Regions from separate parts of the Clostridium sp. ATCC BAA-442 genome, predicted to be linked through region 2. Evidence: predicted binding sites of a transcription regulator. Region 2 holds the regulator's gene; the other holds the start of a gene.
What was found. Region 2 encodes Rex, which represses fermentation and respiration genes when NADH is low (regulators of the CRP and FNR family bind a similar motif). Its sites were predicted from a motif close to ATTGTTAANNNNTTAACAAT; they were not measured.
Positions count from the first base shown of each region.

Region 1: the regulator Rex is predicted to act here: its motif matches at 973-992, upstream of gap (type I glyceraldehyde-3-phosphate dehydrogenase).

Region 1 covers NZ_CAXSQB010000027.1:29,543-39,609, forward strand. The annotation lists gene ACESY8_RS12290 (sensor histidine kinase) at 1-733, opposite strand, end outside; gene gap (type I glyceraldehyde-3-phosphate dehydrogenase) at 1,020-2,033, shown strand; gene ACESY8_RS12300 (alanine racemase) at 2,108-3,178, opposite strand; gene ACESY8_RS12305 (GntR family transcriptional regulator) at 3,302-3,682, shown strand; gene ACESY8_RS12310 (ABC transporter ATP-binding protein) at 3,679-4,539, shown strand; gene ACESY8_RS12315 (ABC-2 transporter permease) at 4,536-5,180, shown strand; gene ACESY8_RS12320 (ABC-2 transporter permease) at 5,183-5,806, shown strand; gene ACESY8_RS12325 (hypothetical protein) at 5,963-6,943, opposite strand; gene ACESY8_RS12330 (RNA polymerase sigma factor) at 6,940-7,476, opposite strand; gene ACESY8_RS12335 (S-layer homology domain-containing protein) at 7,631-10,067, opposite strand, start outside.
Region 2 covers NZ_CAXSQB010000040.1:6,770-21,033, forward strand. The annotation lists gene ACESY8_RS14735 (1-deoxy-D-xylulose-5-phosphate reductoisomerase) at 1-418, shown strand, start outside; gene ACESY8_RS14740 (M50 family metallopeptidase) at 434-1,510, shown strand; gene ispG (flavodoxin-dependent (E)-4-hydroxy-3-methylbut-2-enyl-diphosphate synthase) at 1,524-2,561, shown strand; gene ACESY8_RS14750 (PolC-type DNA polymerase III) at 2,587-6,747, shown strand; gene ACESY8_RS14755 (ferritin) at 7,060-7,572, shown strand; gene ACESY8_RS14760 (peptidoglycan-binding domain-containing protein) at 7,647-8,207, opposite strand; gene ACESY8_RS14765 (peptidoglycan-binding protein) at 8,204-9,424, opposite strand; gene ACESY8_RS14770 (hypothetical protein) at 9,437-9,826, opposite strand; gene ACESY8_RS14775 (redox-sensing transcriptional repressor Rex) at 9,995-10,627, shown strand; gene ACESY8_RS14780 (hypothetical protein) at 10,624-11,769, shown strand; gene ACESY8_RS14785 (MarR family winged helix-turn-helix transcriptional regulator) at 11,888-12,382, shown strand; gene ACESY8_RS14790 (ABC transporter ATP-binding protein) at 12,414-14,153, shown strand; gene ACESY8_RS14795 (ABC transporter ATP-binding protein) at 14,146-14,264, shown strand, end outside.

The DNA.
Region 1 (10,067 bases), on a different contig from region 2:
CGATGAGCGTGTCGGAAAATCCGCCGCTGCCGTCAAACCCCATCCGGGGCGTTTTCAGCAGCTCGCCCGGCTCCGGCGGCCGGAGGGGCAGGGACACGATCGCCCGGGAGCCCCGCTCCTCCCGCTGCTCAAAGACGATGCTCCCCCCGTGGAGGGCGGCGATGCGGCGGGCCACCTTCAGTCCAAGACCCAGGCTGCCCGGCCGCTGAAGCAGCTCCCGCTCATCGGTTTCCGGGAGAAAACCCGGTCCGTTGTCCCACACGGTGAGGACCGCCCGCCCGCCCCGGCGGGCCAGGCGCAGGCCGGACTCTCCGCCCTCTCCCGCCGCGCGGACGGCGTTGGCGATCAGGTTGAGCAGCAGCCGCCGGAGCTGGGCCCCGTCTCCATGGGTGAGGAGGCTCCCTATCTCCTCCTCATAGGAAAAGCGGATGCCAGCCAGCGCCGTCAGGGGAGACACCTGCTCCCCCAGCTCCCGGCACAGCCCGGCCAGATCCAGCGTGCCCTCCCGCAGGGGGAGCTCTCCCTCAGGCAGTTCCAGATACTCAAGATTGCCCACCATACGAATCAACCGGTACAGGCTCTGGTGCAGAATGGCCAAATAGGGGTCGTACTGCGGCCCCGCCTTCTCCCGCACCACCGGCGTGAGCAACTGAATCGCTGCGGACAGGTTGTTCATCTGCTGACGGAGCTGCTCTACCAGGAGCGGTCCCAGATCCTCTCTCTTCTCATCCAAATGCCGCCGACCTCCTTTCCAGTCCTGCCATAGCTTGCGCAGGAATTCCGTAAAGTTGTAAGGGTATGATAACGTCAGTATAGCAAAATCCGACCCGCCGCTCAAGCAGAAATGTCGAATCATGTCGAAACCACCGCGTTTACCGATAGTGCCGGTGTAAATTTATACAGTTTCCCCAGTAAGTTTTCTGTTTTCCCCCTTTTCATTCGGCGCGGATTCGTTTATAATGGAGGCGCGCAATTGGAAATCATTTAAGAATCAAATTAGAACGAAGGAGCGATTCATTATGAGCATTAAAGTTGGCATTAATGGCTTTGGCCGGATCGGCCGTCTGGTGTTCCGCGCGGGTATCTCCCGTTCCGACATCGAGTTCGTGGGTATCAACGATCCCTTCATGACCCCCGATTACATGGCCTACATGCTGCGTTATGATACCATGCACGGCCAGTTTGACGGCACCATTGAGTACACCGACGACGCCATCATCGTCAACGGCAAGACTGTGAAGTTCTTCGCCTGCATGGATCCCAAGGACATCCCCTGGGGCGAGGTGGGCGCCGAGTATGTCGTGGAGTCCACTGGCATGTTCCTGACCAAGGAGAAGGCCCAGGCCCACATCGACGCCGGCGCCAAGAAGGTGGTCATGTCCGCCCCCTCCAAGGACGACACCCCCATGTTCGTCATGGGCGTCAACCACGAGACCTATGACTCCAGCATGAACTTTGTCTCCAATGCCTCCTGCACCACCAACTGCCTGGCCCCCATCGCCAAGGTGCTGCACGACAACTGGGGCATTACCGACGGCCTGATGACCACCGTCCACTCCACCACCGCCACCCAGAAGACTGTGGACGGCCCCTCCAAGAAGGACTGGCGCGGCGGCCGCGCCGCCTCCGGCAACATCATCCCCTCCTCCACCGGCGCCGCCAAGGCCGTGGGCAAGGTCATCCCCTCCCTCAACGGCAAGCTGACCGGCATGTCCATGCGCGTGCCCACCCTGGATGTCTCCGTGGTGGACCTGACCGTCAACCTGGCCAAGCCCGCCAAGTACGACGAGATCTGCGCCGCCATGAAGAAGGCCAGCGAGGGTGAGCTGAAGGGCATCCTGGGCTACACCGAGGACGCCGTGGTGTCCTCCGACTTCCTGGGCGACACCCGCACCTCCATCTTCGACGCCACCGCCGGCATCGCCCTGACCGACACCTTCGTGAAGGTCGTGTCCTGGTACGACAACGAGATCGGCTACTCCAACAAGGTGCTGGACCTCATCACCCATATGTATTCTGTGGACCACAAGTAAGTGAATCCAACCAAAGAGAGCGGAAGCCGGACGGCCTCCGCTCTCGTTTTCGTTCTGCCCACGGAGGCGGCCGCTCACACCTCCCGCACGTCCACATAGGCGGAGGTGGTGGCGTCCAGCACCGCCATATAGCCGCAGCGGAAGTCCAGCCAGTCTCCCACCTTTACCCGGCCTCCGCACCCCTCCACGTCCACAATCAGGTGGTCGGAGCTGGCGCCGATCATCTCCGCCCCCGGCAGGGTGGGGGTGAGGGCGGCCCAGGCCACATCCTGCTTGCCTGCGGCGCAGATGGCCCGCAGGTGGACCCCCCGGTCGGGGTATTCGGGCAGATCCCCCTTGCCGTCCCGGCCGTGCTCCCCGATGGGCACCGACGGCTTGCGGCGCAGCTCCACCACCTGGGCCTTGAAGTGGAAGGCGTCGGTGTGGTACCCCTCCAGAAAGCGCATGCCGGTGGTGTCCTCGCCGTAGAGCAGCCCCTCGCCCACCCGCAGGTGGTTGATGCCCGCGGGGAGCCGCCCCTCCTCCAGCAGCTTGAGCGTACAGGTGGAGCCGCCGGACAGGGTTTTGATATGGAAGCCGTACTTCTCATTGAGGAAGTCCCGCAACTCCACCAGGATCTGTGTGTTCTCCACCGAGGGCAGGATACTTCCGTAACACCCCACGTTGGTGCCCAGACCCACCAGCTCCACACCGGGACAGCCCAGAATCTGCCCCGCAATCTCCTCCAGCTGCTCCCGGCCGAACACCCCCTCCCGGAGATCCCCTACGTCCACCATGAGAATAATGGGGTGAATCTTCCCCTGCCGGACGGCCGCATCGGACACGGCGCGGATGACCTCAATCTGGCTCTGGAGGCTACAGTCAGCCCAGCGCACCACCTCCTCGGCCTCGTCAATGGCGGGTATGCGGATGAGCAGGTAGTGCAGGCCGGGTATGGCGGTCTTGGCGGCGATGATGTTTTTCAGGCGGCTGTCCGCGAAGCGGGTGACGCCGCCGGCCCGGGCCGCCCGGATCACCCCGGGGCGGGCGGAGAAGCCCTTGGTGACAAAGGCCAGCTCCACCCCCCGCAGGGCGCAGAAGGTGTGGAGCTTTCGGGCGTTCTCCTCGATTTTCCTGGTGTCAATCTCCAGTATGGGTGCGTACATGCTTTCCAACCCCCTTTGTAGCTACCAACAGTGTAACCCTCATTTTCCCTCTTGACAAGGGGAATTCCATATGTCATACTGTGTATGCTGAATATATACAGTATGACATCAAGAAGGTGTACCATGGACATCATCATCCGCAATTCCGGCGGCGTACCCATCTATGACCAGATCACCCGGCAGATGAAGGGCCTCATTCTCCGGGGAGAGCTGAAGGAGGGCGAGGCCCTGCCCTCCATGCGGCTGCTGGCCAAGGAGCTGCGCATTTCCGTCATCACCACCAAGCGGGCCTATGAGGAGCTGGAGCGGGAGGGCTTTCTCACCACTGTGCCGGGCAAGGGGTGCTTTGTGGCGCCCCAGAACCCGGAGCTGGTGCGGGAGGACACCCTCCGCCGGGCCGAGGAGCACCTGTCCCATGCGGTGGACGTCGCCAAGGCCGGCGGCGTCACCCTGGCCGAGCTCACCGAGACCCTCAACCTTCTGTATGGAGACGAAACACTATGAAAAACGCATTGGAAGTGTCCCATCTCACCAAGGACTACGGCTCCTTCAAGCTGGACGACGTGTCCTTCACCGTACCCGGCGGCACCATCATGGGCCTGATCGGGGAGAACGGCGCAGGCAAGTCCACCACCATCAAGTGCATCCTCAACCTGGTCCGCCGGGACGGCGGGGAGATCCAGGTGCTGGGCCTGGACAACCTGGCGGACGAGCGGGCGGTCAAGGCCCAGGTGGGGGTGGTGCTGGACGAGACCACCTTCCACGACGGCCTCTCCGCCCCCCAGGTGGGGAGCATTCTCGCCCGCCTCTACCCCGGCTGGGATGGAGCCCTGTACCAGCATTACCTGGAGAAATTCGGCCTCACCAGCAAAAAGCTGGTCAAGACCTTCTCCAAGGGCATGAAGATGAAGCTGTCCCTCGCGGCGGCCTTTGCCGCTAGGCCCCGCCTGCTGATCCTGGACGAGGCCACCTCCGGCCTCGACCCGGTGGTGCGGGACGAAATTTTGGACGAGTTCCTGGCGTTCATTCAGGACGAGGAGCACGCCATTCTCCTGTCCAGCCACATCACCAGCGATCTGGAGAAGGTGGCCGACTATGTGACCTACCTCCACAGGGGGCGGGTGGCGGTGTCGGGGGCCAAGGATGAGCTGCTGGACACCTACGGCAAGCTGGTGTGCGGCCGCTCCGAGCTGGAGCGGGTGGACCCCGCCCTGCTGGTGGGGGTGCGCTCCGGCCAGTTCGGCTGTGAGGCCCTGGTGAAAAACCGGCGGGCTTTCGCCCGGTTCCACCCCGAGCTGGCGGTGGAGCCGGTGTCGCTGGAGGATATTATGGTCTTTACCGTAAAGGGGGATGCCCGATGACCGGCCTCATCTACAAGGATTTTCTGGCCCTTAAGGGCCATCTGACTACCTACCTGGTCTTTTTCCTGGTCTACGGCGGCCTGTGCTTGTCGGGAGTGTTCACCGCCTCGGTGCTGTGCGGCATGGTGGTGCTCATGTCCCTGATCACCCCTATGACCACCGTCACCTCCGACGACGTGAGCCGCTGGAACCGCTTCGCCATCGCCACCCCGGCCTGCCGCCGGGGGGTGGTGACAGGCAAGTACCTGTTCACCCTGCTGGTGACCCTGGCCAGCACCGTGTTTGTCTCCCTGCTGCTGGTCGTGCTGGCCCTGGCCGGCGGGCTGGAGGAGTCCCTGTCCGAGCTGCTGCTGTCCGCCCTGGCCTGTGCGGGGATCGCCCTGATCATGAACGCGGTGGCGCTCCCCCTGCTGCTCAAGTTTGGGGCGGAGAAGGCCCGCATGGTGAGCATGGCGCTCTTTTTACTGGTCTTCGCCGGCTTCGCCCTGCTGGGCCTGGCGGCCGACCGGGGCCTCGCCCTCCCCGCGCCCCCGGCGTGGGTGCTCACCGCCCTGCCCGGCCTGCTTGCCATCCTGGCCGTGGGCGGCTTCGCCCTCTCCTACTGTATTGCCCAGGCCATCTATGCCCGAAAGGAGTTCTAAGCATGGCCGGACTGCTCTGCAAGGACTGGCTGCTGCTCCGGCGGCAGCTTTGGTACTATGCCCTCCTGCTGGGGCTTTATCTGACGCTCACTGCCGCCGGAGTGCTGGACGCCTCTTTTCTGTGCGGCCTGGCGGTTCTCTACGGCACCCTTCTCCCCACCACCTGCTTCAGCTATGACGAGGCTGTGCACTGGGAGCGGTACGCCGCCGCCACCCCCTCCGGACGGCGCGGGACGGTGGACGGCAAGTACCTGCTGGCCCTGCTGCTGGCCGCCCTCAGCGGCGGGATTTCCCTCTTCCTCACCGCCCTGATGGAGGGGCCGGAGAGCGCTCTGTCCCTGGCGGTGCTGGTCTGTACCGGCCTGGCCCTGGCGGTCAACGCCGTCAACCTGCCCCTTCTCCTGCTGTTGGGGGTGAGCCGCAGCCGGGCGGCCCTCTACTTTGTGTTCATCCTCTTCTTCGGCGGCGGCATGGCCCTGCTTTTGCTCTTCCAGCGGGGCCTTCTTCCCCCGCCCACCCCCGGCCTGGCCGCCGCCCTGCCCTGGCTGGTGACCGTCCTGTGCGCGGCGGCCTACGCCGCCTCCTGGTGCATCGCCCGGAAGATTTACTGTAAAAAGGAACTGTAGGGGCGTGGCCTGTCCCCGCCCGCCGGGTGTGCCACGCTACGGTCGGACGAGGAACTGCGTGCGGCCGCCAAGGGACACCCACCTGTAAGCCCCTGTCTGTCCCGTATCCAAAAACGTCCCCGGAGGGAATTCCCTCCGGGGACGTTTCTGCGTGGTTCAGGGCAGCTCGATAACCCAGTCGAGACTTTCATACAGGTGGTCGGCCCTGCCGCCGGCATCCTGAATTCTCTCCACAGCCACTCCGCCGATACACACTGCGTCCACCGGTTCCTCCATGCCCTCCGGCTTGATGGCCTCGAACCGCTCGGTGCCGTCCAGCTCATAGGCGCCTGTGATGTCGTGGCAGGGATAGCGCTCTCCCGATGCGCCGATAAAGGAGATGTCGAAGGGCCAGCCCCACCACTCTGTGCTGTCGAAGCTGGCGGATATGGCCGAGCCGTCCTCCGCCACCCAGATGGTCATATCCCCCTGGGGGAGCGTCCAAGTCTTCTGTACCGTGGGGGGCGTCTCCGCCGGCACCAGTCGGAGGGAGAACACTCCCCCCTGGACGCCCAGACCGCTGACATGGAGGGCGCAGTCCTCCGGCGGCGGGGCGGCCATCGTACAGCGAAGGCGGGTGGATGCAGTGGTCTGATAGCCCTGCTCCAGGCGGTAGCGGGGGTAGCCGCTCCCCTCCCCGGCATCCGCCACGCTGTAGGGAGTGATGGTGTGGACGGCATTGTGCAGCGGCTCCCCGTCCGCCGACAGGCCCAGCCGCAGCTCCACCGGAGAGGGCAACTGATCGGCAGGTAAACGGCTGCTCATGGTGAGTTCCAGTTCCAGCACCCCGCTGCGCAGGGTAGCATCCGCCTCGTAGGTCCAGTCCCCCTCCGTCCAGGTGACCGGCTCCTCCAGCACCCAGAGCTCCGCCTTGTCATCCGCCGTGGCGCCGATGCCTGCGAAATAGCGGCAGAGCTCCCCCACCCCGGCGGCCACGGCCCGGTAGTTCATCAGTCCCAGCACCAGCCCCGCGCAGGCCGCCGCGGCCGCCAGCCGCCTCAGGGGTGCCCGGCTCCGCCTGGGAGGCGTCAGCGCCTCCTCCGTGAGTATCAGCAGACCATCCCGGTCCAGTACCTCGTCCCAATCACAGTATCTCATTTGGTTCCCTCCCGTTCCCACAGGCCCAGCCCCTGCCGGGCCAGCAGCCGCTTCAGCTTCTTCCGCAGGCGGCTCACCCGGGCGTCCACCCCGTTGGGCGACAGCCCCAGTACGCTACCCAGCTCCGCAGAAGAGAGCCCGTAGACAAACCGCAGGGTGAACAGCCTCCGTTCCTCCCGGCTCAGCCCCTCCAGCACCCGGCGCAGTCCGTCCCGCACCGCAGCTCTCTCCGCGTGATCCGCCGCCGCCAGGCCAGAGTGTTCCTCCAGTGGCTCCTCCATCCGGGCGGCCAGGGCGCGGCGGCGGTCCTTTGCCCGGCTGCGCACCAGCACGCAAAGCCAGGTCTGCTTACTCCCCTGCGCGGGATCCCACGGCGCCCTGCCCTCTACAAAGGCCCAGACGGCGTCCTGGACGCACTCCTCCGCGTCCTCCGGGCGGCCGGGGAGCTGGGCGGCGGCCACCAGCTCCAGCAGCCTGCCGTACTGCCGGAAAATCTGCTCCGCCTCCTGGTTATGATCCAAAACCTCCTCCATTGGTTCGCCCCCTTTCACCTTACAGTACGGTTCCAAGCCCGGAAACCTGACGCATCCGCCCCATTTTTTGCTCCGCCCCACAGGAAAAGCCCGGCGCAGATGCGCCGCGCTTCTCTCTGTGTCGTGTGGGCCGCAGTCCTGCGGGAAAACAGGCTCAGCCGGCCGCAGCGGCCAGGAGCTCCAGCGCCTGGGTCACCTCGGCGGCGGTGGCGGCGCCCTGAGGCGCCAGTGTGCCGTCCTCCTTGCCGGTAAGTACGCCGGTGTTCACTGCCCAAGTCATGGCCTCCAAGGCCCAGCCGGACACCGCATTGCCGTCGGTGAAGTCCTTGGGGGCGGGGCCGTCCTGCGCCAGCTCATAGCCCTTCTTCTGCGCATAGCGGTACAGAACCACTGCCAGCTGCTCACGGGTCAGGCTGTCCCCGGGGCCAAACGCTGCGGCGCTGTAACCCTTCATGATCCCCTCGGAGGCCGCCCAGTTCACCGCGTCCGCGTACGCTGCGTCCTCCGCCATATCGTCAAAGCCGGCCGCACCGCCGGTGGGCTTGCCCTCCCGCTCATAGAGCTCCTGGGCCAGCGTGCCGCGGGTCACGGCGGAGAACTCCAGGGGCTCGTCGGCCAGCATCTCCGAAAAGATGGCATTAGAGGCAAAGAGGTAGTCGTCCTGCTGGTGGGCGCGGTTGACAATGGAATTGGCAAATACGGTGATATCCATCGTGCCGTCCGTCCAGGCAATGGCCTCCACGCCGTTGTCCATGCTGCCGCCGGCCATACAGCCGACGATGAAGCTGTCCTTCTCCTGGGCGCGGATAAGCACCTCGGCGTTCTCCGGGTAGCCCGTGAGCACCGCGCAGTTGAGGGTGTAGATGACATGATCACCGTCGCCAGTCTGACTGGCGGTCACCAGGCTGTCGCTGGGGTAGGTGACGCGGTGGAGGGCCTCCTGTCCCTTCTCCTCGTAGGTCAGGCCGGGAATCAGAGTCTGGAGGTAGTCCAAAGTAGAGGCACCGGTTGCGATGTAGGGGGTACCGCTCTTCACGGCCTCCACCGCGGCCTCGCCCCAGGCGCCGCTGTCCAACGCCACGGAGCCCACTATGACATCCGCCTTGGCGGGATCGTCGGTCACCCGGAAGCCCATGTGTTTGGTGTAGGCCATCACATCGTAGTTGGAGGTGCCGTTGTTATGGATGTTGTCATAGTTGATGAAGCCGTATCCGTCGGCAAACCACTTGGTATAGTAGCCGGAAGTCACCTTGTCGTCGCCGAAGGCGGCGTGGCGGCCGGCCAGATACAGGGTGGGGGCGGAGATAGCGCGGGCAGCGGGCATCTGCTCGGTCAGGGTAATCACCAGCGCATACTCTTGCTCCACGGCGGCCAGATCGGAGGCGCGCACGACAAAGTCGCCCTTATTGGCGCCCTCGGTTACCATGCCCACCGTCTTGCCCGAGGCCAGCAACGCATTGACGGCACGGACGGTTTCGGTGCCGTTGTTGGCCAGCAGGGCGATAGAGCCGGAGCCGGTGCTCTGGCTGGCGGACTGAACCTCCGTGACCGCCTCCAGAGCCCCCTCAAAGGCCCCAACGGTGTCGATGGGGGCGCAGTCAAAGCCGCGCATGTTGGGGAAACTGGATACCGACTCGGAGTACAGGCTGGGGAAACCGGAGGCGGAGGCGTCATAGCCTTGGTTCAGGACACAGTTGGCGTAGTTGCGCTTGGCCTGATACATATCCACGACCAGGGAGCCGGCCTTGTAGGTCACGCCGTCCACCGCAGTGTCCCTGGTCAGGCGGGAAACCTGGACGCCGTTGCGGATCAGGAACTCCGCCATGGCATAGGCGTCGGCGGGGTCACGCTGGGCGGCCGCGTCCACGGGGAGCACATAGTACTCGGGAAAGTATTTGCCATTGCCCGCATAAGGCACCCGCCAGGTATCCTCCGTCAGGGTCTGGTTGCTCATGTCCACGTACCACTGCTCCATCTTGTCGCGGTGATCCTCGTTGTTCACGGCGCGGCGGAAGAACTCCAGCTGCGCCTCATAGCAGGTATCCTTACAGTCGGACAGGAACTGCCACAGGCCATACATGCCGCTCTCCAGTAAGCGGACAGAGCTCTCCCCGCCGGAGGGAGTCTCGATGGTGAAGCCCATGGAGCCGCAGTTGAGCATGGCATAGCTGGGTGTGTAGTTGGTACTCAGGTCATCCCAGGCGTCCCAGCCGGTCTCGGCATCATAGCTATCGCGCAGGGGGGTATAGTAGGTCTGATACTTGGTCTCAAATTCATCCTTGTGCTGCACGGACATGGTGGCCAGAGCGGCATTGCCGAAGGCCTCGGCCCCCAGCAGAAACTGCTCCACAAAGAGGTCATACTCCAGGTTAGGCTCGTGGGGCGGGGTGCAGGGCTCACACAGGAACTGAGCGGTGAAACCGTGGAACTCGATGAAGGCCACGGGATTCCATTGGCAGATCAGGCGGGCGATGTTGCTTGTCTCCGCCTGGGTCTGGTTGGAGGCGTCACGGTTCAGATCGAAGCCATTGCCGTTGGGGCGGGTATTGTAGGTACGGCCGTCAGGGTTCTCATCGGGCACGACGATGATG
Region 2 (14,264 bases):
GGTGGAATACTGTGATCATGCGGTGCTGGCGCAGCTTGGCGTGCCCGATATGCGCCTGCCCATTCAATACGCCCTGACTTGGCCCGGCCGGGTTGCGGCGGTGGCAGAGCCGCTGGACCTGCTGTCCTGCCCGCCCCTGACCTTCCATGCGCCGGACTATGTGGCGTTCCCCTGTCTGGCCCTGGCCCTGGAGGCCGCCCACACCGGCGGCACCGCCACGGCGGTGCTCAACGGGGCCAACGAGGAGGCCGTGGGGCAGTTCCTGGCCGGACAGCTCTCTTTCTCCGGCATTGCGGAGCAGGTGGCCTACGCCATGGCCGCGGTTCCCGCGGTGCAGTCTCCCTCCCTGGGGGACATTCTGGACGCGGATCAGGCGGCCAGGGAGACCGTGCGGGGACACCGGCCCGATACGCACTGAGTAAGGAGCGATGCTATGACCATCCTGTTCATCCTGATTACCATCCTGCTCTTCGGCGCGCTCATCGCCATCCATGAGTTCGGACACTTCATCGCGGCCAAGACCCTTGGGGTGCGGGTGGAGGAGTTCGCCATCGGTATGGGCCCTAAGCTGCTCTCCAAGACAAGGGGGGAGACGACCTACTCTCTCCGGGCCCTGCCCATCGGAGGGTTCTGCTCCATGGAGGGTGAGGAGGAGGCCTCGGACGATCCCCGGTCCTTCAGCGGTAAGCCGGCGTGGAAAAAATTCATCATTCTGGTGGCCGGAGCATTTTTGAATTTTGTGACGGGGCTGGTGATCCTGCTGGTGCTCTTTTCCGTGGCGGGGAGTCCGTCCGCGCCGGTGGTCAGCGGTTATCTGCCGGGGGCGGAGGACATTCAGGAAACCGGCCTGCTGCCCGGCGACGAATTCTACCGCATCGACGGGCACCGCATCTATTTCCAGAGCGATGCGATTCTTTTCCTGGGCCGGGCGGGGGAGGATGTGGCCGTCGAGGTGCTCCGGGACGGCCGGCGGCTCAACCTCGGCACTCTGCACCTGCCCTACCGTACCCTCACCGACGAGAGCGGCCAGCAGAGCCTGAAGCGGGGGGTCATGGTGGGGGAGCTCCGGGAGACCGGGCCCCTGGGCACCCTGCGCAACGCCTGGTACCAGTCTATCGACTACGTGCGAACGGTATGGCTCAGTCTGGGGGATCTGATCCGCGGCGCGGTGAGCCTCAACGACATGGCCGGCCCCATCGGCATCTTCGCCATGGCCGGCGAGGTGGGCCAGCAGGGGGCGGCTGCCGCCGGAATGGCCGGGGCTCTGCTCAATATTTTCAGCTTTGTGGCGCTGATCGCCATCAATTTGGCGGTGATGAACCTGCTGCCCATCCCCGCTCTGGACGGCGGGCAGATTCTTTTCCTACTCGTGGGCGGCATTTACCACTTCTTCACCCACAGGCGTATCGACCAGAAGTACCTGGGCTATATCAATATGGCGGGCTTCTTCTGTCTCATTGCCCTGATGGTGGTGGTGGCCGTCAGCGACGTAAACAAATTGATCCTGTAGGGAGGCTTGTCCTATGACCAGACAGATTCGCGTGGGTGGTGTCCCCATCGGGGGGGGTGCTCCGGTCACCATTCAGTCCATGACCAACACCCGCACCGACGATGTGTCCGCCACAGCGGAGCAGATCAAACGTCTGGCGGCGGCGGGGTGCGAGATTGTGCGGGTGGCGGTGCCCGATCTGGCCGCCGCCCGGGCGGTGGGGGCCATTCGGGAGCGGAGCCCCATCCCTCTGGTGGCAGACATCCATTTCGATTACCGGCTGGCCCTGGAGTGCGTGGCCGCCGGGTGCGACAAAGTGCGCATCAATCCGGGCAACATCGGCGGGGAGGACCGGGTGAAGGCGGTGGCCGACGCCTGCCGCCAAAAGGGGATTCCCATCCGTATCGGAGTCAACGGCGGCTCCCTGGAGAAGCCCATCCTGGCCAAATACGGCGGGGTGACGCCGGAGGCCCTGGTGGAGTCGGCCTTTGGACATATCCGCCTGCTGGAGAAATTTGACTTTACCGACATATGCGTGTCCCTCAAGTCCTCCAGCGTGCGCACCACCATGGCGGCCTACCGCCTGATGAATCGGGAAAGTGATTATCCTTTACATCTTGGGGTGACGGAGACCGGCACCCTGCGCATGGGCACCCTCAAATCCGCGGTGGGCATCGGCGGCTTGCTGGCCATGGGTATCGGGGACACCATGCGGGTCTCTCTCTCCGCCGATCCGGTGGAGGAGGTATACGCCGCCCGGGACATCCTCAAGGCCGCCGGGGTGCGGAAGGAGGGACCGGAGCTGGTGTCCTGCCCTACCTGCGGGCGCACCCGTATCGACCTCATCGGCCTGGCCACCCAGGTGGAGGAGCGGCTTAAGGCCGTGGACAAGCCCATCACCGTGGCGGTCATGGGCTGTGTGGTCAACGGCCCCGGAGAGGCCTCCGCCGCCGACGTGGGCATCGCCGGCGGCAACGGGGAGGGCCTGCTCTTCCGCAAGGGAGAGATCGTGAAAAAGGTTCCCCAGGAGGCCCTGGTGGACGAGCTTTTCGCACTAATTGAGGAACTTTGACGGAGGAGGCAGGAGCGTTTCAACCATGTCACAGGCACAGAAGATTCCCTTTTTGAATTTGTTTTCCGCCTGGCGGCCCGGTGAAGAGCTGGCGGCCCTGGCAGGCGGCTATCTGGTCACGGGGGCGGTGATCGATAAGGCGGCCCGCTCTATCCGCGCCAAGGTGGAGTGCCCTCGAATGCCCGAGGAGGGCCTGCGGCACCAGATCGAGAAGAGCCTGGCCTTGGCCTACCGGGTGGAGCGGGTGGAGCTGGAGATGGGAGCGGCGGCCGCGACTGCTCCCACATCGGCTCCTGTGGCGGCTGAACCGGCTCCTGCGGCCAGCGCCCCTCCTCCTCCGCCCCCGGCCGCCCCGGTGGAGGAGGATGCCATGGCGGCCTTCCGCCGCACGGAGGAGATCCGCCGGAGAGCTCTGGCTGGTCTCAAAACTGCCAGCCCGCGGGAGAAAAAGGCGGCCTCCGGCGGCCCGAGAGGAAAGCTACTCTACGGCAAGCACGAAATCAAGCGGGAGAGCATCCCCATGAGCACCCTGGAGCTGGACATGGGAACCGTCATCGTCAAGGGAGACGTGTTTGCCGTGGATCACCGGGAGCTGAAAAAGCGGGGCGCATGGGTGGTGTGCTTCGATGTGACGGACTATACCGGCTCGGTGCGGGTGTCCAAGTTTTTCCCCGGTGACGAGGGGAAGGGCATTGTGGACGGGGTGAAGAAGGGCCAGCATCTGGTGATCCAGGGCAAGCTGAACATCGACCGCTTCACTGGCGACATGGTGCTGGAGCCCTACGCCATCATGGAGAGCGCCAAGCCCATGAAGACCGACGACGCGCCGGAGAAGCGGGTGGAGCTCCACTTGCACACCACCATGTCCTCCATGGATGCCCTCACCCAAGTGAGCCCCAAGGCGGGGCCGGACAAGAACGTGGTCAAGCGGGCGGAAGCGTGGGGCCATCAGGCCATCGCCATCACCGACCACGGCGTGGCCCAGGCATTCCCCGATGCCTGGCACTCGGCCAAGAAGATCAAGGTGCTTTACGGCGTGGAGGCGTACTTCATTAACGACGTAGACGACCGGGTGGTGGTACACGGGGACAAGGAACAAGACTTTACAGGCGATATCGTCTGTTTCGACATTGAGACTACCGGTCTGGACAAGCGGCGGGATGTAATCACCGAGATCGGAGCGGTGGTACTGCGGAACGGGGAGGTGGTGGAGCAGTTCTCCACGTTTGCTGATCCTGAACGGCCTCTGACCCGCGAGATCACCGAGCTTACCGGCATTACCGACGAGATGCTGAGGGGAGCCCCCTCCCAGGCGGAGGCCATAAATGCCTTTCTGGACTTTGTGGGGGAGCGCCCGCTGGCCGCCCACAATGCGGAGTTCGACATGGGCTTCATCGCCGAGGGGTGCCGCCGCATGGGCCGCCCCTTCGACAGCACCTCCATCGACACGCTGATTCTGGCCCAGAACCTGCTGCCGGAGCTGGGCAAGCACAAGTTGGACATCGTGGCGGAGCACCTGAATCTGCCTGCCTTCAACCACCACCGGGCCTATGACGACGCGGCCACGGTGGGCTATATGCTGGTACCTTTCTTTGAGATGCTGCGGGACAGGGGTGTACATACCCTCCAGCAGATCAATCCGGCTATGGCCAGGCTGCGTACCGGGGGCAAGGCCCGCCGCCAGCCCAAGCACCTAATCGTGCTGGCCAAGAACCAACTGGGCCTACGCAATCTCTACAAGCTCATCTCGGCCTCTCACCTGGACCACTTCAAACGCTACCCCATCATGCCCAAGAGCCTGATCAACCAGCACCGGGAGGGACTCATTATCGGCTCGGCCTGCGAGGCTGGAGAGCTGTTTCAAGCAGTTGTAAAGCGGAAAGACTTTGCGGAGCTTAAGCGCATTGCCTCCTGGTACGATTTCCTGGAGATTCAGCCTCTGTGCAACAATGCCTTCATGCTGCGCAAGGGTATGGTGCAGAGCCAGGAGGAGCTGAAGGACTTCAACCGCACCATCGTATCCCTGGGCGAGGCGCTGGACAAGCCTGTGTGCGCCACCGGCGACGTCCATTTCCTGGACCCGGAGGACGAGATCTACCGCCACGTCCTGCTGGCCTCCAAGGGTTTTGAAGATGCCGACTCGTCTCTGCCCATCTACTTCAAGACCACCACCGAGATGCTGGAGGAGTTTGCCTATTTGGGGAAGGAGAAGGCCTATGAGGTGGTGGTGCGCAACACCAATCTGGTAGCCGACTGGTGTGAGGACGTAGTGCCTCTGCCCCAGGGGCTGTTCGCCCCCAAGATCGAGAACTCAGCGGAGGAGCTGACCAGTCTGGTCTGGGGGAAAGCAAAAGCCCTTTACGGTGAGGAACCGCCCAAAATCGTGGTGGACCGCATCAATGCCGAGCTGGGCGACATCATCAAGTGCAAGTACGACGTCATTTATATGTCGGCCCAGAAGCTGGTGCAGGACTCCCTGGCCCACGGCTACCTAGTGGGCTCCCGTGGCTCCGTGGGCTCGTCCCTGGTAGCCTTCATGTCGGGTATCACGGAGGTGAACTCCCTGCCGCCCCACTACCGCTGTCCCAAGTGCAAGCACTCGGACTTCGACACCGCCAAAGAGAAGGGGATCGGCTGCGGCGCGGACATGCCCGACGCGGTGTGCCCCGTCTGCGGAACGCCCTACGCCAAGGACGGCTTCAACATCCCCTTCGAGACCTTCCTGGGCTTCGGCGGCGACAAGGTGCCCGACATCGATCTGAACTTCTCCGGCGAATATCAGGCCAACGCCCACCGGTACACCTTTGAGCTGTTCGGGCAGACCCACGTGTTCCGGGCGGGCACCATCGGCACCGTGGCGGAAAAGACCGCCTTCGGCTATGTCAAGAAGTACATGGATGAGCGGGGAAGGACGGTAAACCGGGCGGAGGAGAACCGGCTGGCCCAGGGCTGCACCGGCGTCAAGCGCACCACCGGCCAGCACCCCGGCGGCATGGTGGTCATCCCCCAGAACCGGGAGATCTACGACTTCTGTCCGGTGCAGCACCCCGCCGACGATCCCAACAGCGACATCATTACCACTCACTTCGAATATCACTCCATGGAGTCCAACCTGCTCAAGCTGGACATGCTGGGCCACGATGATCCCACCATGATCCGCATGCTCCAGGATCTCACCGGGGTGGATCCGCAAAAGATCCCTCTGGACGACCGGGACACCATGAGCATCTTCACCTCCTCTGAGGTGCTGGGCTTCGTGGACGACCCCATCCTGGGCCCAACCGGCGCCGTGGCCATCCCGGAGTTCAACACCAAGTTCACCCGCGGCATGCTGGTGGACACCCAGCCCCACGAGTTTGACATCCTCCTGCGCCTGTCCGGCTTCTCCCACGGAACCGACGTGTGGCTGGGCAACGCCCGGGATCTGATTGTGGATCAGGGCGTCCCGGTCGGCCAGGCCATCGGCTGCCGCGACGACATCATGCTCTTCCTCATCTCCTGCGGCATGCCGGAGAAGCGGGCCTTCAAGATCATGGAGTCGGTGCGTAAGGGCCGGGGCCTGCCGGATGGGGCGGAGGAGGAGATGAGGGCCGCCGGCGTACCCGACTGGTACATCGGCTCCTGCAAGAAGATCAAGTACCTGTTCCCCAAGGCCCACGCGGTGGCCTATGTCATGATGGCCTTCCGCATCGCCTGGTTCAAGGTCCACCGCCCCCTGGCCTTCTACGCCGCCTTCTTCTCCATCCGGGCCAAGGCCTTCGACGCCACCTTCATGTGCCAGGGGATGGATGTGTGTAAGGCTAAAATGCGGGAGATTGAGAGCAAGGAGAAGCCCTCTCCCGTGGAGGAGGATATTTTGGTCACCCTTGAGGTGGTCTATGAGTTCTATCTGCGGGGGTTCACCTTTGAGCACATGGATCTCTACCGCTCTCACGCGGTCAACTTCCTGCCAGACAATGAGAAGGGAAGCCTGCTGCCCCCCTTCACCTCTGTGCCTGGTCTGGGCGAGACGGCGGCCTGGTCTATCATGGAGCAGCGGGAGGGAAAGCGGTTTATATCCATCGAGGAGTTTTCCGCAGCCTGTCCCAAGGTCTCCAAGACCCACATCGAGCAGCTCAAGGCCGCTGGTGCTCTGGACGGCATGCCGGATACGAGTCAGATTACCCTGTTCGACGGACTGTTTTAACCGGCATGCCGTCCGCTGCCTGTAGCGTCCGAGCGTTTTGCCGCAGGCAAAACCTCGATGGCGGGGCGAATTGATTTCGTCCCGCCAGATGGAGGGAAACGGGACCCCAGGGACGGCGCGGCCGCCCCTGGGCCATGCCGGATACGAGTCAGATTACCCTGTTCGACGGACTGTTTTAACCGGTATCCTGTCCTCTGTTGCCTACGGCCATTGTTAGGGCGCAGAGGAATTTCTGAGTGGAATTTACAGTTGTAACAGAATAAAATCCGTGGTATTCTTATGCCATCCAGATGAGAAAGGAGTGTATTTATTATGCTGAACGAAAAAGTTGCCTCTCTGCTGAACGAGCAGATCAATAAGGAGTTCTACTCCGCTTACCTGTATCTGGAGTTCTCCGCCTACTTCGAGGACGAGGGACTGGACGGCTTCGCCAACTGGTACAAGGTGCAGGCGCAGGAGGAACGGGATCACGCCATGCTTATGTTCCAGTATCTCCAGAACAACAGCCACCGCCCGGTGCTGGAGGGCATTGCCAGGCCCACCGCCGCCCCCAACGGCAGGCTGGAGGTGCTCAAGGCCGGCCTGGCCCATGAGCAGTATGTCACCAATCTGATTCACACGATCTACGATGCAGCCTATGAGGTCAAGGACTTCCGCACCATGCAGTTCCTGGATTGGTTTGTCAAAGAGCAGGGCGAGGAGGAGAAGACCGCCGAGGATATGATCAAAAAGATGGAGCTCTACGGCGACGATGCCAAAGGCCTCTACATGCTCAACAGTGAGCTGGCGGGCCGCACCTATGCAGCTCCCAGTCTGGTACTGTAACCTGTAGTTGAAACTGTAGACAAGGTGGGTGCCCTGCTATGGACAGGGCACCCACCTTACACATATATGCCGCGTCAGGGCATAAAAAGCTCAGGCCGCGTAGTCCAGGGCGACTGGGCGCTGGTGACAAACATAGTATAGAGGCGGCTGAGGGTATTCCAGCTCTCCTGATCCAGCGTCCCGGTTTCCGGACGGTGATTCAGATGTTGAATCCACTTGATGTTGTGCTCGGTGGCGGCATTGTTTACCCCGGAGACATCACAGGTTTCCACGCCGTTCAGGACCCGAGACAGCCCGCAGAACATGGACTGCACCAGGTTAAGATGAACGCTGGCCTCACCCGGTGCGACGGAAAACTCTGGACTTGGAAAGCTGCGGGTGGGCAGCGGAGTGAGGCGGGAAACCACCTGGTGATACAAGGAAACGATAGCGTCCCAGGTGGCCTGGTTTACCTGTCCGGTGACCGGAGGGAAAAATTCCCTCTGAAAGAGCATGACGGCCTCTAGGGTGCGTTCGCCGAAAATTCCGTCCGGCGTGAGACGGGGGAGGAAGGGGTAAGCGAAAGAAATGGTGCGCAGCATGGTTTGGAGGCTGCGTACGGGCTGTCCAATCAGGTGGAGTTGGGAGCGAATCATGTGGCGTCTTCTCCTCTCTCGTCGGTGCTGCCCAGTGTCATGGGTTGGCCGGGGTACTGGGTCAGGCTGGTGGCTTCGCTCTCGGGAAGCTCCGGCCGGAACTGCTCTGGGATGACATTGGTATATTGGCTCATGGTATCCACTATGCCGACATAAAATCGGTAGAGTGCGGCCCAGGTGTCCTCGCCTACAACGCCGTCTTGGTACAGACCAGCCATCTGTTGAAGAGCCAGGACTGCGTTTTGGGTGGATTGCCCGAAAATCCCGTCCACAGCCACCGGGGGGATGTTATTATAAAACTCCGCCACCACAGAGAGAAGGTACTGTATTACCTTGACATTTTCTCCGGTGTCGCCGAGGGAAATGGTATCGGGGCGGTTGACGGGCACCAAGGTGGTGTAGAAGGTCTGACCCTCGCTGACCAGCTCCGCCAATTCCAGAACGCCCACGTACAGAAAGACCAGCTTATACCAGGTGGCGTTTCCAACGACTCCGTCCGGCGTCAGGCTGAAAATCTGCTGGAATTTGATGACCGACTGCTCGGTGGACGCTCCGAAGATCCCGTCCACCGGCTGAACCTTCGGAATAGCGGGGTAATCGCGGGAGATGCGGTTGAGCATGGTCTGGATGCGCACCACCGGCTCCCCCCGGTCGCCCAGCCGCACCGGAGTTCCGGGGTAGGAGCTGCGGATACCCATGACAGGAGCATTGTTCACGATCTCGATATTGTCGCCATAATAGTTTCGCAGGATGGTGACGGAGTCGGCGCCCTGCTCTGCCATGGCCTGGCTGCCCCACTGGGAGAGACCGTCGCAGGTGGTGGTGGTGCCGTTGCAAAATTTGGCTGCCAGGGGCTCCACAAAGCCGGTGCGCCGTATGTAGGAATTGAAGATCTCATCCACCATCTGGCTGATGTTCTCAAAAATGTTGCGCCCTTTGATGAATTTCTGGTCGTAGGCCGTGCTGGCGGTGATGTTGAAGGGGTAGCCGCGGCTGGGGTAATATTCGGTATATACCCGGTTGAGGGCAAACGAAATAATCGCCAGGATGTTTGCACGGATAGCCGCCGGCTCCCAGGTGGGATAGATCTCGCTGGAGGCCACATTCTTAACGTATTCCGGGAAGGAAACCGTCACATTTTCCGCAGCGGCGCTGGGGGCGCCCAGATGCACGGTGATGTACTGTGGGACATAGGGCGTTACAGGTGTGGTCGGCATGGGGGTACCTCCTTACAGATCCTGGGGTGGAATATCCACGATCTCCCCCCGGGTAGACGACGAGGTCTGCTCCGGCAGGGGAATCAGCTCCAGCTCCTGTAGTGTTTCCGTATTAGGAAAGACCTGGACATTCTCCACCAGAAGCATCTCATAGCCCGGTACCTCCACCCAGATGTCACAGACGGCGAAGGGGGACTCTGTCCCTGGGGATTCACTGGCAGACGGCTCGGGTGTGGCGACGCGGATCGGCGCGGTGCGTCCGTTTTCGTCCGTCACCCGTAAGGCCAGCAGCGTATGCCGCCCGCCACCCGCCCTCTGCGTCACCGCTACAGTAGCACCCGGCACCGGGAGCTGGGCCCGGGAGGTATATACGCGGGTGACAATGGTTCCAATCGAGGCCAATTGGCATTCCTCCTTTTCCTCACTCTATGCACCGGACCGGAAGGCGGTTCCAGGGAAAAGAACGTTGACATCGGCCCCTCTTTCGAGTAAACTGAATAGGAATCTTGCAGCGGAACGGGCGAGTTACGTGCGGTACCGCTTTGGAACAAGAAGAAGAGTGATGGAGCTATGAAAAAAGATAAAGTGTCCAGTGCGGTGATACGTCGCCTCCCACGGTACTACCGCCACCTGAACGACCTCTATTTGGCCGGTGTGGAGCGCATTTCATCCAACGCGCTGGGCAAATCCATGGGGCTGACCGCCTCACAGATCCGGCAGGATCTCTCCTGCTTCGGCGGGTTCGGCCAGCAGGGCTACGGCTATAATATTGAAAATCTGCGGGGGGAGATTTCCGACATTCTGGGTATGAACCGCGGCCACAACGCGGTCATTCTGGGGGCGGGCAACTTGGGCCGGGCCCTGATGGAAAACTTTCACTTCGAGCGCTCCGGTGTGGCGCTTTCGGCCGCCTTTGATGTGGCGCCGGATGTGGTTGGGCAGAGACTCTCCGGGGTGCCGGTCCACCACGTGGATCAGTTGGAGGAGTATCTGGGCCAGCATCCGGCCAGCATCGGGGTGCTGACGGTTCCCCGGAGCGTGGCCAACCGGATCGCCGGTCGGCTGGTGGCCTCCGGCGTGAAAGGAATCTGGAATTTCACCAATATTGAGCTGACGGTGGACGCGCCGGACATAGTGATTGAGAACGTCCACTTTGCCGACAGCCTGTTGGCGCTGAGCTATATGATTTCGGAGGTACCATGAAGAGACTTGCCGTTGGCCTGCTTGCCCTGGTCATCCTGATAGGCTGTGCGGCAGTATATGCCGCCGATACGGGAACAGGGGAGAGCCTTGTAACGCAGGGCTACCTGAACGACACTTATATTCCGGACGTACTGCGGCAGGCGGAGACACGCATCGCGGAGCAGACAAAGACCGTCTACGACTCTGTGCTGGCGGATCTGAATGCCAGGCACAGCGGTTATCTGGCCCGGGCAGGTGGAGAACAGTGCTATGCCGCCTCAATCACGGATTTCCGCTTTAAAAGGGGAGACGTGGTCAGCCTGCCTGCCGGTTCCGGGCTGCTGCTCCTGGCTGGAAGCGGAACCGTGTCCTATTCCGGCGGCAGTGTGGTGGATATTACGGTGGGGCAGACCGTCGCCTCCGGCACCGCGCTGACCGCACGTCACCGCGTCTTAGCGGCCGAAAATACCACAGCGGCAGTGACAATCACCTCTGATACTGCGGTTTTGGGCGTAGAGGGCTTCTATACCGTGTCCTCCGGAGCGGGGCTGGACTATAATGCTCTGGCCGACGCATTAAAGCAGATGGGGCTGTTCCAGGGCACTGGAACGGCCTACGGCTCCGGGTATGATCTGGAGCAGGCTCCTACCCGTATCGTAGGACTGGTCATGTTCCTGCGTTTGATCGGGGAGGAGGGGGCTGCGCTGAGCAGCACAGCGGCCAACCCCTTTGCGGACACCCCTGCCTGGTGCGACCGCTATGTGGCCTATGCCTATGAAAAGGGCTATACCAAGGGCAACAACATCAGTGCCGGTGGACAGCGCTACTTTGGACCGGATGCACAGCTCTCGGCAGGGGAGTACATGACCTTTCTTCTGCGGGCGCTGGGCTACTCGGACAGCGGGGCATCGCCTGACTTCTCCTGGGCCAATGCCGTGGGCAAGAGCGTGGAGTTTGGTGTGCTCAACGCTGCGGAACAGGCCAAGCTGACAGGCAGCCCCTTCCTGCGGGCCCAGGTGGCCTATCTGTCCTATTTCGCACTGTCGGCCCCTCTGAAGGACGGCAGCGGCATCCTGCTGGACAGGACGGCTGCCAGCAGCGGCGTGGACAAAGCCGTATTTCAGGCGGTGATGAACGGCGTCACCGTGGACAGGCTGAGCTGAATGGAAAGACCCTCCGGTTTACCGGAGGGTCTTTTTGTAAATGTTGCTCATTGACAACTGTTAGCAAGATAACTAAAATAAACTCTGTAAAACAGCTTGCATGGAAGGGGGTGTCTGAATGCGGCAAGAACGCCATGCGGGTTACGAGGTCAAGGCGCTGTCCAATCTGATCCGGCGCAAGGTCTGGGAACTCTCCGGCCAGCCGGAATGCGATGTTTTTACCGAGATGCAGGGGATGCTTCTGGGATTTCTGTGCCATAATCGGGATCAGGAAATCTTTCAGAAGGATCTGGAGGAGGCGTTTTATATCCGCCGCTCCACCGCGTCCAGGCTGCTGAAGCGCCTGGAGGAGGAGGGATTTGTGATGCGGTGCTCCGTATCCCGTGACGCCAGGCTCAAGCAGGTGATGGCAACGCCGAAAGCGGAGGCCCTGAACCAGCAGATTGCCTCGCGCATCACACAGGTAGAGGCAGCGCTGACCAAGGGAATCGGCGCTGAGGAGTTGCAGCAGTTCATGATGACCATTGCAAAAATGAAGCAGAACCTGATGGAGCCGTCTGTACTTCCGGCCGGGTGCACCTGCGGCAAAGACTGTGAGGAGGCTAACAGTTAGCAAGCGAATCAATCCCCAAGGAGGAATGTGCATGAAGAAAAAACGCGGACTTGTGAGCTGTATTCAGGAGTTCAAAAAGGACACGATTCTGACGCCGATCTTTGTCATCGGCGAGGTGGCCTTTGATGTCCTGATTCCCATGATGACAGGCCGTCTGCTGACCCAGGGCGTTGAGGCGGGAAATATGGAACGTATTTTCTACTACGGCGGCATTGTGGTCCTCATGGCCCTGGCGGCTCTGCTGCTGGGCGCCCTGTCCGGCCGTTATGCCGCACGGGCGGCCACCGGCTTCTCCCGTAATCTGCGCCGGGAGATGTATCGGAATGTTCAGAAATTTTCCTTTTCCAACATCGACAAATTCTCCACCGGCGGTATCATTACCCGCCTGACCACCGACGTGACCAACGTACAGATGGCCTTTATGATGATCATCCGCATCGCTGTGCGCTGTCCCATCATGCTTATCTGTGCATGGGTGCTCACCTTTACCATCAACCCCAGACTGGCGCTGGTCTTCCTGGTGGTGATCCCCATCCTGGGCCTGGGCCTGTTCTTTATTATGACCGGAGCCCACCCCATCTTTGAGCGGGTGTTCAAGCGGTATGATCACTTGAACAATGTGGTACAGGAAAACCTGCTTGGCATCCGGGTGGTGAAGTCCTTTGTGCGTGAGGAGCACGAGAAGGAAAAATTCGGGAAGGTCTCCCAGGAGATCTATATGGACTTTTCCAAGGCGGAAAAGCTCATCGCCTTCAACATGCCGCTGATGCAGTTGTGCGTCTATGCGTGTATTCTGACCGTGTCCTGGCTGAGCGCCCATCTGGTAGTGGGCGGCAGCATGGATGTGGGGCAGCTCACCAGTATGTTCAGCTATATCATGATGATCCTCATGAGCCTGATGATGCTCTCTATGGTGCTGGTCATGATCATCCTGGCCCGCGCCTCCGCCGAGCGTATTACCGAGCTGCTCAACGAGGAGAGCGACCTGTGCAACGGGGAGAATCCGGTGGAGGAGGTCAAGGACGGCTCTGTAGTCTTTGAGAACGTCAGCTTCAGCTACGCCAAGGACCCCAGTAAGGAGTGCCTGAAAAACGTCAACCTGAACATCAAGTCCGGTGAGACGGTGGGCATTCTCGGCGGCACCGGCACCTCCAAGACCACTCTGGTGCAGCTTATTCCCCGGCTGTACGACGCTACCGAGGGCCGCATCCTGGTGGGCGGTGTGGATGTGCGGGACTACGACATGGACGCCCTGCGGGAGCAGGTGGCCATGGTGCTCCAGAAGAACGTGCTGTTCTCCGGCACCATTAAGGAGAACCTGCGCTGGGGTAAGAAGGACGCCACCGATGAGGAGATGGTCCGGGTATGCAAGCTGGCCCAGGCTGCCCCCTTTATCCAGGAATTCCCCGACAAGTACGATACCTATATTGAGCAGGGCGGCTCCAATGTGTCCGGCGGCCAAAAGCAGCGCCTGTGTATCGCCCGGGCCCTGCTGAAGAAGCCGAAGATTCTGATTTTGGATGATTCCACCTCCGCCGTGGACACCAAAACCGACGCACTGATCCGCAAGGCGTTCCGGGAGGAGATCCCCGACACCACCAAGTTTATCATTGCCCAGCGTATCTCTTCCATCGAGGACGCGGACAAAATCCTGGTGATGGATGGCGGAAGGATTTCCGCCATGGGCACCCACGGCGAGCTGCTCCAGAGCTGTGAGATCTACCGGGAAATTTATGAATCCCAGACGAAGGGAGGGAGCGAGGATGAATAAGATGCCGAAGAAAAAGTCCCACACGGTCCGGCGCCTGCTCAGTTATGTGGGCCGGGGCTACCTGATCCGCTTTTTTCTGGTGCTGGTATGCATCCTGGTCAGCGCGGTGGC